DNA from 2 places in the Duganella vulcania genome. Region 2 is predicted to be linked to the other one. Evidence: predicted binding sites of a transcription regulator. Region 2 holds the regulator's gene; the other holds the start of a gene.

Region 1 (4,759 bases), on a different contig from region 2:
TGGCGCTGAACGGCGTGTAGCCGCCCACCTTGAGCGTGGCGCGTCCCATCTTAGCGGCCGGCGTTGATGGCGGCTTCGCTGAAGAATTTACGCTCGTGGAATTCCCCCTGCTTGCCGATGTTGAACGAGGCCAGCGGACGGTGGTAGCCCATCACGCGGGTCCAGATTTCGCAAGGCTGGCGTTCGGCGTTGTCGAGTTCGGCGATGGTGGCTTGAGGCAGATTGTTCATGTCGTTTCCTTGATTGAGGTGGGTTGAAAAATCAGGCAGTGGCGGCCTGTTTGCGCGCCAGCAGGTCGGCGTCGCACTTGGGGCAATACTGATGGCTGCCGTTCAGGTAGCCATGCTTGGGACAAATCGAGAACGTCGGCGTGATGGTGATGTACGGCAGGCCGAAGCGGCTCAGCGAACGGCGCACCAGCTGGCGGCAGGCGTCCGCGCTCGACAGCGCCTCGGTCATGTACAGGTGCAGCACGGTGCCGCCGGTGTACTTGCGCTGCAGCGCATCCTGCTGCTCCAGCGCCTCGAACGGATCGTCGGTGTAGCCGACCGGCAGCTGCGACGAGTTGGTGTAGTAGGGCATCTCCGCCGTGCCCGCCTGGCGGATGGCCGGGTAGCGCTTGCGGTCTTCCTTGGCGAAGCGGTAGGTCGTGCCCTCGGCCGGCGTGGCTTCCAGGTTGTACATGTGGCCGGTCTCGGCCTGGAACTCGACCATCCGCGCGCGCACGTGGTCCAGCAGGCGCAGCGCCAGCGCGCGGCCCCATTCGGTGGTGATGTCGTGCTCGCCGCTCGGGTCGAAGTTGCGCACCATCTCGTTGATGCCGTTCACGCCCAGCGTGGAGAAGTGGTTGCGCAGCGTGCCCAGGTAGCGCTTGGTGTACGGGAACAGACCGTTGTCCATGTGGCGCTGGATCACCTTGCGCTTGATCTCCAGGCTGTCGCGGCCCAGCTCCAGCAGGCGGTCCAGCGCGGCCAGCAGGCCGGCTTCGTCGCCGCGGTGCAGGTAGCCCAGGCGCGCGCAGTTGATCGTCACCACGCCCAGCGAGCCGGTCTGCTCGGCCGAACCGAACAGGCCGTTGCCGCGCTTGAGCAACTCGCGCAGGTCCAGCTGCAGGCGGCAGCACATCGACCGTATCATGTTCGGCTTGAGCTCGGAGTTGATGAAGTTCTGGAAGTAGGGCAGGCCGTAGCGCGCCGTCATCTCGAACAGGCGCTCGGCGTTCGGGCTGTCCCACACGAAGTCTTCGGTGATGTTGTAGGTCGGGATCGGGAAGGTGAAGGCGCGGCCCTTGGCGTCGCCCGCCATCATGATCTCGATGTAGGCCTGGTTGATCATGTCCATCTCGGCTTGCAGGTCGCCGTAGGCGAACGGCATTTCCACGCCGGCGATGTGGGGGATCTGCTCGCGCAGGTCTTCCGGGCAGACCCAGTCGAAGGTCAGGTTGGTGAACGGCGTCTGGGTGCCCCAGCGCGACGGCACGTTGAGGTTGTAGATCAGCTCCTGCATGTACTGCTTGACCTCGGGATAGCTCAGGCTATCCTTGCGGATGAACGGCGCCATGTAGGTGTCGAACGAGCTGAACGCCTGCGCGCCGGCCCATTCGTTCTGCAGCGTGCCGAGGAAGTTGACGATCTGGCCGATGGCGCTGGACATGTGGCGCGGCGGGCTCGATTCGACCTTGCCGGGCACGCCGTTCAGGCCCTCGTTGAGCAGCGTGCGCAGCGACCAGCCGGCGCAGTAGCCGGCCAGCATGTCGAGGTCGTGGATGTGGATGTCCGCTTCGCGGTGGGCGCGGCCCACTTCGGGCGGATAGACGTGGTTGAGCCAGTAATTGGCGATCACCTTGCCCGAGACGTTGAGGATCAGGCCGCCCAGCGAATAGCCCTGGTTGGCGTTGGCGTTGACGCGCCAGTCCTGGCGGTCCAGGTATTCGTTGATGGAGGCGGCGACGTCGACCAGCGAGTGGCGGTCCTGGCGCAGCTTGGCGTGCTGCTCGCGGTAGACCACATACGCGCGCAGGGTTTTGCGGTAGCCGGCGTCGTACAGCACGCGCTCGACGGTGTCCTGTGCCAGCTCGACCGTCAGCGCATCCTCGGGACTTAGCGACGACAGGTGCAGCAGCGTGCACTCGGTCAGCTGGGCGGCCTCGCGGGCGTCGAACTCGCCGCTGGCGCGGCCGGCCTTGAGCAGCGCGGCTTCGATCTTCTCCAGCGCGAAAGCCTGCTCGCTGCCGTCGCGTTTGGTGATCTGCGTATGAAACAATCCTTGCATGCTTTCTCCTTGATCCCATATCTAGTTGGTTTCGATAGGTTAGGCACTAGATATGGTGTCGTCAATCAAAGTCAGCGTGATTTTCAAATTCCATGATCTGGATTGCCCTTGTGGCAGTATTGATGAGCTTGTATCGTGTGGCGACAAACGACAGGGTCGCATCGACCATACTTGATCTAAACGACGGAATAGTTCGGGAATTAGAAATGATGAAGAATGCGCTAGCTTTGCTGGCTGTGATATCGGTGCCGGTGCTTGCACAAGATCACGCGCCGGTATCATCGATCACAACCGCCACCTGGGCGCAGTACAAGGACGAATATCAGCAAAGCCCGCTCTGTGCCAAGGACGAGATCACGTTGTGGACCTGCGAGACAGGCAAGCGGGTATATTCGCTGTGTTCGTCGCATGAGGTGACTCGCACGACCGGGTACATGCAGTACCGGGCTTTCGACCACGGCAAGCTCGCGTTGACGTACCCGGCTGAGAAGAGATCGCCGCTGGGAGTGTTTGTCTACAACTCCTACGGAAGCGGCGACGCATCGGTCGAGTTCACAAACAACGGTTACGGCTATACGCTGTTTGACGCGCTTAGAGGGGATTCGTCAATCCACGTGGTAGCGCCGTCTGGCAAACAGACTGAAATAAAATGCGGCGGCAATCAAACCCTTCAGCTCAATTACTCCATGCGGCTGATGTACGACTCAGGTGTCTGGGCAGGCAACTAAACAGAATGGGGTCAAGTCTGACATTCGGACACGAGCTCTGCTGTAGTGTCGCTTACAGCAGAGCTCGTGTCCGAATGTCAGACTTGACCCCAAGTGTTGCTTTGCGCCGGTGCTAGAATGCGGCTTCACTTTTCGAAGGGAGTTCCATGCGTCGCTTTGCCTTGCTCTTGCTCTTGCTCGCTCCGATGGCCTTTGCCCAGGTCGACCTGAATGTGGCCACCTACAATCTCCGCTACGACAATCCCGACGATGGCAAGAACGTCTGGCCGGCCCGCCGTGACGCGGTGCGCGCGCTGGTGCGCTACCACGAGTTCGATCTCTGGGGCACGCAGGAGGGCCTGGCCAATCAATTGAAGGATCTGGACGCGCTGGGCGATTTTGCGCGCGTCGGCGCCGGCCGCGACGATGGCCGGGACGCCGGCGAACACTCGGCCATCTTCTACCGGAGCGCGCGCTTCGCGCTGGAAGACCACGGCGACTTCTGGCTCAGCGCCACGCCCGAGAAGCCGTCGCTGGGCTGGGATGCGCGCTGCTGCAAGCGCATCGCGACCTGGGCGCGCCTGCGCGACAAACCCACCGGCCAGGTGTTCGTCGTCCTGAACGCGCATTTCGATCATGAAGGCGTTGTGGCGCGCCGCGAGTCGGCGCAGTTGCTGCTGCAACGCGGCCGCGCGCTGGCGGGGGCATTGCCATTGATCGTGATGGGCGACTTCAACAGCACCCCGGACAGCGAAGCCTACGCCACCATCGGCGCCGCGCTGCGCGATGCAAGGGGCATCAGCCAGACGCCCCCGTATGGACCGGTGGCGACGTTCAACGACTTCGACGTCACCAGGCCGGCGCGCGAGCGCATCGATTACATCTTCCTCAGCCCGCAGTGGCAGGTGCTGCGCTACGCCGTCCTGACCGACTCGGTCGACGCGCGCTACCCATCCGACCACTTCCCGGTCGTGACGCGCCTGCGCTTGCGTTGAGCTGGCTGGCGTGCTTCGCTTGGCCGCTTAGCCGAGCTTGTTGTCGGCGATGTGGTAGTGCGGATCCTCGAACTGGTTTACTTCGACCATTTGCTTGGCCCTGCCGAGAAGTTCCAGGCAGTCCGGGCTGAGGTGGCGCAGGTGCAGGGTCTTGCCGGCCTGCTGGTAGCGCGCCGCGACGGCGTCGATGGCCTCGATCGCGGAGTGATCGACCACGCGCGCATCCCGGAACTCGATGACGACATGCTGCGGGTCGCCATCGGGCGTGAAGAGTTCGGCGAAATTGGCGGTGGAGGCGAAGAACAGGCTGCCCTTCAGTTCGTAGACCCGCCAGCCCAGATCATCGGTGCGCACCCGCGCCGAAATCTGCTTGGCGTGCTGCCAGGCGAACACCAGCGCGGCAAACACCACGCCGCACAAGACCGCGACGGCCAGGTCGGTCAATACCGTGATGATCGTGACGCCGACCACGATCACCGCGTCCTGGCGCGGAATCTTGCGCAGCGTTTGAAGGCTGCCCCATTCAAACGTCTTTTCGCACACCACGAACATCAGCCCGACCAGGGCCGCCACCGGTATCATCTCGATCCAGTGCGACAGGAACAGGATGAAGGCCAGCAGGAAGACCGCCGCCACGATCCCGGACAGCCGCATGCGCGCGCCGTTGTTAATGTTGATCATGCTCTGGCCGATCATCGCGCAGCCTCCCATCGTGGCGAAGAAGCCGGCGACGAAGTTGGCGGCGCCCTGGGCCATCGATTCACGGTTGGGCTGGCCACGGGTGCC
Region 2 (4,759 bases):
GCACGGCCATGCCGGCCGGCGGCAAGCTGCTGCGTTCAAAGTGACCACCACTGTCGCCTGCGTCCAGCGTCGCGCTAAGCAAGTCGCCAGCAAGCGGCGAGGCCGGCGGCGGGCCAGACGACGCTGCAACGCCGACGGTCGCAGTCACCAATAGCGACGTGCCAGCCATCCGTGCCCCCGCAGCGGGGGTGGCGGCGCGACAGGCAACAGTCAGGGGCTCGCTGCCGATATTGATCAGCGGAGGTGCGGCGCGCACGCCAGAGGCCAGCGTCGGCAGCAGCATCAACAGCAAGGCGATCAAGACCCATGACCACATGCGTCCACGCCCAGGCATCGCTATTTGCATATCCCCTCCTCACTCCGGCTTGCTGTACACGGTTTGCAAGACCACTTCCGTTCCCGGCCGCGCCCCGAAGCCGATCACCGTCACACGGTAGCAATAGCTGACAGCCGACGCATCCTCGCCCGGCTGATGGCACGCCATGCGCTCGACCAGATAACGCGGCTTCCTGAACGGCAGCATGCCCTCCGCCGTCAGCATCTCCGCTCCCGTGTGTTCGCCAAAACCCACCGTGCAGGCGCCACCGTCCTCCGCCCCGGATAGATCCACCCGCTGCCACGCGGGCGCCACGTCGCAGGCGCTGACCGCCGCCGTGCCGGATTGAATATCGCGCTCCGCATCTGCCAAGGCATCCTCCGCCGCTTGCAACGCCACTTCCCGATCACGCTCGCCGCGCGACGCCTTCTCGCCCTGCAAGCTCATTTGCGCCGCCGACACCCCCAGCAACATCACCAGGATCAGCATCATCAGGCACATCAACACGGCAACGCCCCGCTGCCCTCGCCGTACCATGACTAGCCGCTCCGGTTACGCAACGCCACCGTCATGCCGACCACCCTGCGCGCCCGCGCACGCTGCGACGCCGGCAGGCTCGCCTCCACAATGCGCACACCCTCGTCATCAGTGTGCGCATCGGAATACGCGGGGCCGAACAGGTCGTATTGCGCCGCTCCCGTATCGGCGCGCGTGTTGATCTCGCCGTGCAGCAGCAAAGCCACCCGGACGCTACACACGCGCTTCCAGAACGTCTTGCGGTGGAAGTCGCGCACGCGTTCGTCAGCCGTTGCGCCAGTCAGCACCAACGCAGCATCCATCGCATCGATGCCGCTGGCGTTGAGATAGGTATTGGGCACACCGTCAGCCGGCACATCGGTATCGAGCCCGTACAGCACCTGAAAAGAATCGACGCCGCGCACGATGGCGTCCGCGCCCCAACCGGCAGCGCCCCGGTACTTGCAGCGCAATTCGGTCTCGCCGGCACCATCGTCGGCAACGTAGAAGATGCTCCAGCCGCGCGCATCGGGCGCGTCGGACGCGGCCACGCCGAAGCCCGCGCAATTGAGATTGGAACCGTCGCCATTGCTGCCCACTCCAGAACCGGAGAGCCGCAAGGCCAGCACATCGCTGCCGTGCGCCACCGGCGGCAACCGTCCCGAGATATCCGCGCTGCCCCGGCTGATGCTGCGCGCATCCAGCCCGGCAACGGACGCCGGCGCCGCATCATCCAGTTCTACCGGCGCGGCCTTGCCGTCCCAGTTGACATAGGCGCCCTGCCGTATCGAGCGCGCCAGGATGTCGAGCGCATGGCGGCCGCCATCGTTCAGCCCGACGTAATCGTCGTGATTGCGGTAACTGCTGCCGGCCGACAGCAGCAGGCCGCTGGCCAGCAAAGTCACGATCAAGCCCAGCGTCACCGCGATGGCGAACTCGACGATAGTCCAGCCGGGAGCAAGACGCGCATTCATCGCGTCGCCCCAACGACCAGCGCCAGCGCCGGTGCGAAATCGCCGCCCGCATCCTTGCGCGGCGCGCCGTCAGGATTCTTTTCGCGCCATCCGACCTTGACCACCACCGGCGCACCCACCCCGCCGCCGCAAGCCCAGGCCGCCTTGCCGCCACCATCGCGACACACGCGCAGCCGCCCCGCCGGCAGATACTGGCTCACCTGCATTTTTGCTTCATACAGATCAAACATCGCCATCTGCGCGCTATCGCACGCGCCGCCGTAGCACAGCGCCGACGGCGCCGGCGGATGAGGTTCCGCCAGCGCATCGTAATCAAGCAACAGGTAGGGATTGGCGCCATCGGCCAGATGCATCTGTGCGGCGTTGGCGCGCATGCGTTCAGCCAGGCCAGCCGCCACGTAGCCCGCCTGCGACAACAGCGCCGCCTGATGCCGCGCGCGCAGCGCGGACAACTGCATCGCCACGCCGCCGACAATGCCAAACGCCAGCAACAGCACGGCGATGAGGATTTCCAGCAGCGTAAAGCCCGGCATATAAGCGCGCGTGCGCATCGCACACCTCCGCAAGTCGACGAGGACAGTGCTAGAAGTTAGCAGCGACTGCTGCTGAGAGTATGAGGCGTATCAAAGGTGCGCCAGCCATGGGCCGGCGGATGACGTGCGGGAAACTCGCGCGGGAAACTAAGCCTTGCGCGGCTTGCGTTCCTGCCCGACTTCGGCAATGGCGTCCTGGAACTCGGCCAGGTCTTCGAAGTTTTTGTAGACCGATGCAAAACGGATATACGCGATCTTGTCGAGGCGCTTCAGCTCCTGCATCACCAGCTCGCCGATGTAGCCGGTATCGACCTCGCGCTGTCCGCTGGTCAGCAGCTTTTCCTCGATCGACAATATCGCCGCATCGACGGCGGGCGCCGCCACGGGGCGCTTGCGCAAGGCCAGCGTCAGGCTGCCGCGCAGCTTGGCCGACGAATACTCGGTACGGCTGCCGTTCTTCTTGACCACATACGGCATCACCAGCTCGATGCGCTCATACGTGGTAAATCGTTTATCGCATTTTCCGCAGCGCCGGCGCCGGCGTATGGCGTCCCCCTCCTCGGATACACGCGTATCGAGAACCTGGGTTTCTTCATGCTGGCAAAACGGACATTTCATATTGGCGCTATTCGATGACGCGACACCGGCACAGGCCGGCGTCGCGGTGCTACAGATTACTTGGCGTAGACAGGGAACTTGTCAGCCAGAACCTTGACGGCCGCTTTCACGCGGTCGATGGTCGCTGCGTCGTGCGGGTTGTCCAGCACGTCGGCGATCAGGTTGCCGACTTGTTCCGCTTCCGCTTCCTTGAACCCGCGGGTGGTGAAGGCAGGCGAACCCAGACGAATACCCGAAGTCACGAATGGCTTCTGTGGATCGTTAGGGATGCCGTTCTTGTTGCAGGTCATGTGGGCCGCGCCCAGGATCGCTTCCGCTTCCTTGCCGGTCAGGTTCTTCGGACGCAGGTCCACCAGCATCACGTGCGACTCGGTGCCGCCGGAAACGATGCGCAGGCCGCGCTTGATCAGGGTCTTGGCCAGCACGTCGGCGTTGATGACGACCTGTTGCTGGTAAGCCTTGAACTCAGGCGTCAGCGCTTCCTTGAACGCGACGGCCTTGCCGGCGATCACGTGCATCAGCGGGCCGCCCTGGATGCCTGGGAAGATGGCCGAGTTGATGATCTTCTCGTGCTCTGCCTTCATCAGGATGATGCCGCCGCGCGGGCCGCGCAGCGATTTGTGCGTGGTCGAGGTGACGAAGTCGGCGTGCGGCACAGGGTTGGGATACAGGCCGGCGGCGATCAGGCCGGCGTAGTGCGCCATGTCGACCATGAAGTAGGCGCCAACCGCCTTGGCGACAGCGGCGAAGCGCTCGAAGTCGATCTTTTTCGAGAACGCCGAGGCGCCGGCGATGATCAGCTTAGGCTTGTGTTCCTTGGCCAGCGCTTCCATCGCGACGTAGTCGATGTCCTCTTCCGGGGTCAGGCCGTAGGAAACGACGTTGAACCATTTGCCGGACATGTTCAGCGGCATGCCGTGGGTCAGGTGGCCGCCTTCGGCCAGCGACATGCCCATGATGGTGTCGCCTGGTTTCAGCACGGCGAAGAACACGCCCTGGTTGGCCTGCGAGCCCGAGTTAGGCTGCACGTTGGCCGCTTCCGCGCCGAACAGCTGCTTGACGCGGTCGATCGCCAGTTGCTCGACAACGTCGACGTATTCGCAACCACCGTAGTAGCGCTTGCCTGGGTAGCCTTCGGCGTATTTATTGGTCAGCTGGGAACCCTGCGCTTCCATGACGGCTGGCGAGGTGTAGTTTTCCGAAGCGATCAGTTCGATGTGATCGTGCTGACGGGTGTTTTCTTTCTGGATGGCGCCGAACAATTCCGGGTCAACGCTGGCGAGGGTGTGATCTTTTGCGAACATGAAAAAACTCCAATCGAATTGAGTAACTTGTTACTGGCAGGTTGGATCGAATGAGGGAAGCCGATAGCGGACAGGCAGCCTCTTCGTGCATTTCCATCGATGGCTGCCCAGGCGAACGGCTGTTGAAATCTCACGTTTCCCGGTGGATGCCCACCTTTCGCCGACCGGCCGCCACGCACCAAAATGGTGATGACCGGAGCTTTTCGCCAGTTACGTGAGACGTAATGGAAGCCTGATTGTAATTTATGCGCCAGATTTGAGCAAGGAAATGATTGCCTAAAAGGCAATCTTGTGCCGATTTTGATAGCGACAGCTGGCCATACTGCCATTTCGGCTACACTTGACCATCGTTTCCACTCTCGCATAAGGATAGAACATGATCGTCTTCATCACGGGCGCCACCGCCGGCTTCGGCGCCGCCATGGCCCGCACCTTCGTCCAGAACGGCCATAAAGTGCTGATCAGCGGCCGCCGCGCCGACCGCCTGCAGGCGCTGGC

What was found. The regulator NrdR, encoded in region 2, represses ribonucleotide reductase genes. The targets are predictions, from matches to a motif close to CACNANATNTNGTG.
Region 1: the regulator NrdR is predicted to act here: its motif matches at 2,316-2,329, upstream of GTP90_RS29320 (ribonucleoside triphosphate reductase).

Annotation. Positions count from the first base shown of each region.
Region 1 covers NZ_WWCX01000094.1:15,339-20,097, reverse strand. Annotated here, with positions in the region: gene GTP90_RS29330 (anaerobic ribonucleoside-triphosphate reductase activating protein) at 1-49, opposite strand, end outside; gene nrdD (anaerobic ribonucleoside-triphosphate reductase) at 51-230, opposite strand; gene GTP90_RS29320 (ribonucleoside triphosphate reductase) at 262-2,271, opposite strand; gene GTP90_RS29315 (hypothetical protein) at 2,478-2,999, shown strand; gene GTP90_RS29310 (endonuclease/exonuclease/phosphatase family protein) at 3,146-3,973, shown strand; gene GTP90_RS29305 (SulP family inorganic anion transporter) at 4,001-4,759, opposite strand, start outside.
Region 2 covers NZ_WWCX01000009.1:13,044-17,802, forward strand. Annotated here, with positions in the region: gene GTP90_RS08535 (pilus assembly protein) at 1-148, opposite strand, end outside; gene GTP90_RS08540 (pilus assembly PilX family protein) at 356-853, opposite strand; gene GTP90_RS08545 (PilW family protein) at 856-1,806, opposite strand; gene pilV (type IV pilus modification protein PilV) at 1,803-2,357, opposite strand; gene nrdR (transcriptional regulator NrdR) at 2,487-2,957, opposite strand; gene glyA (serine hydroxymethyltransferase) at 3,014-4,261, opposite strand; ZMP/ZTP riboswitch at 4,360-4,485, opposite strand; gene GTP90_RS08565 (SDR family NAD(P)-dependent oxidoreductase) at 4,638-4,759, shown strand, end outside.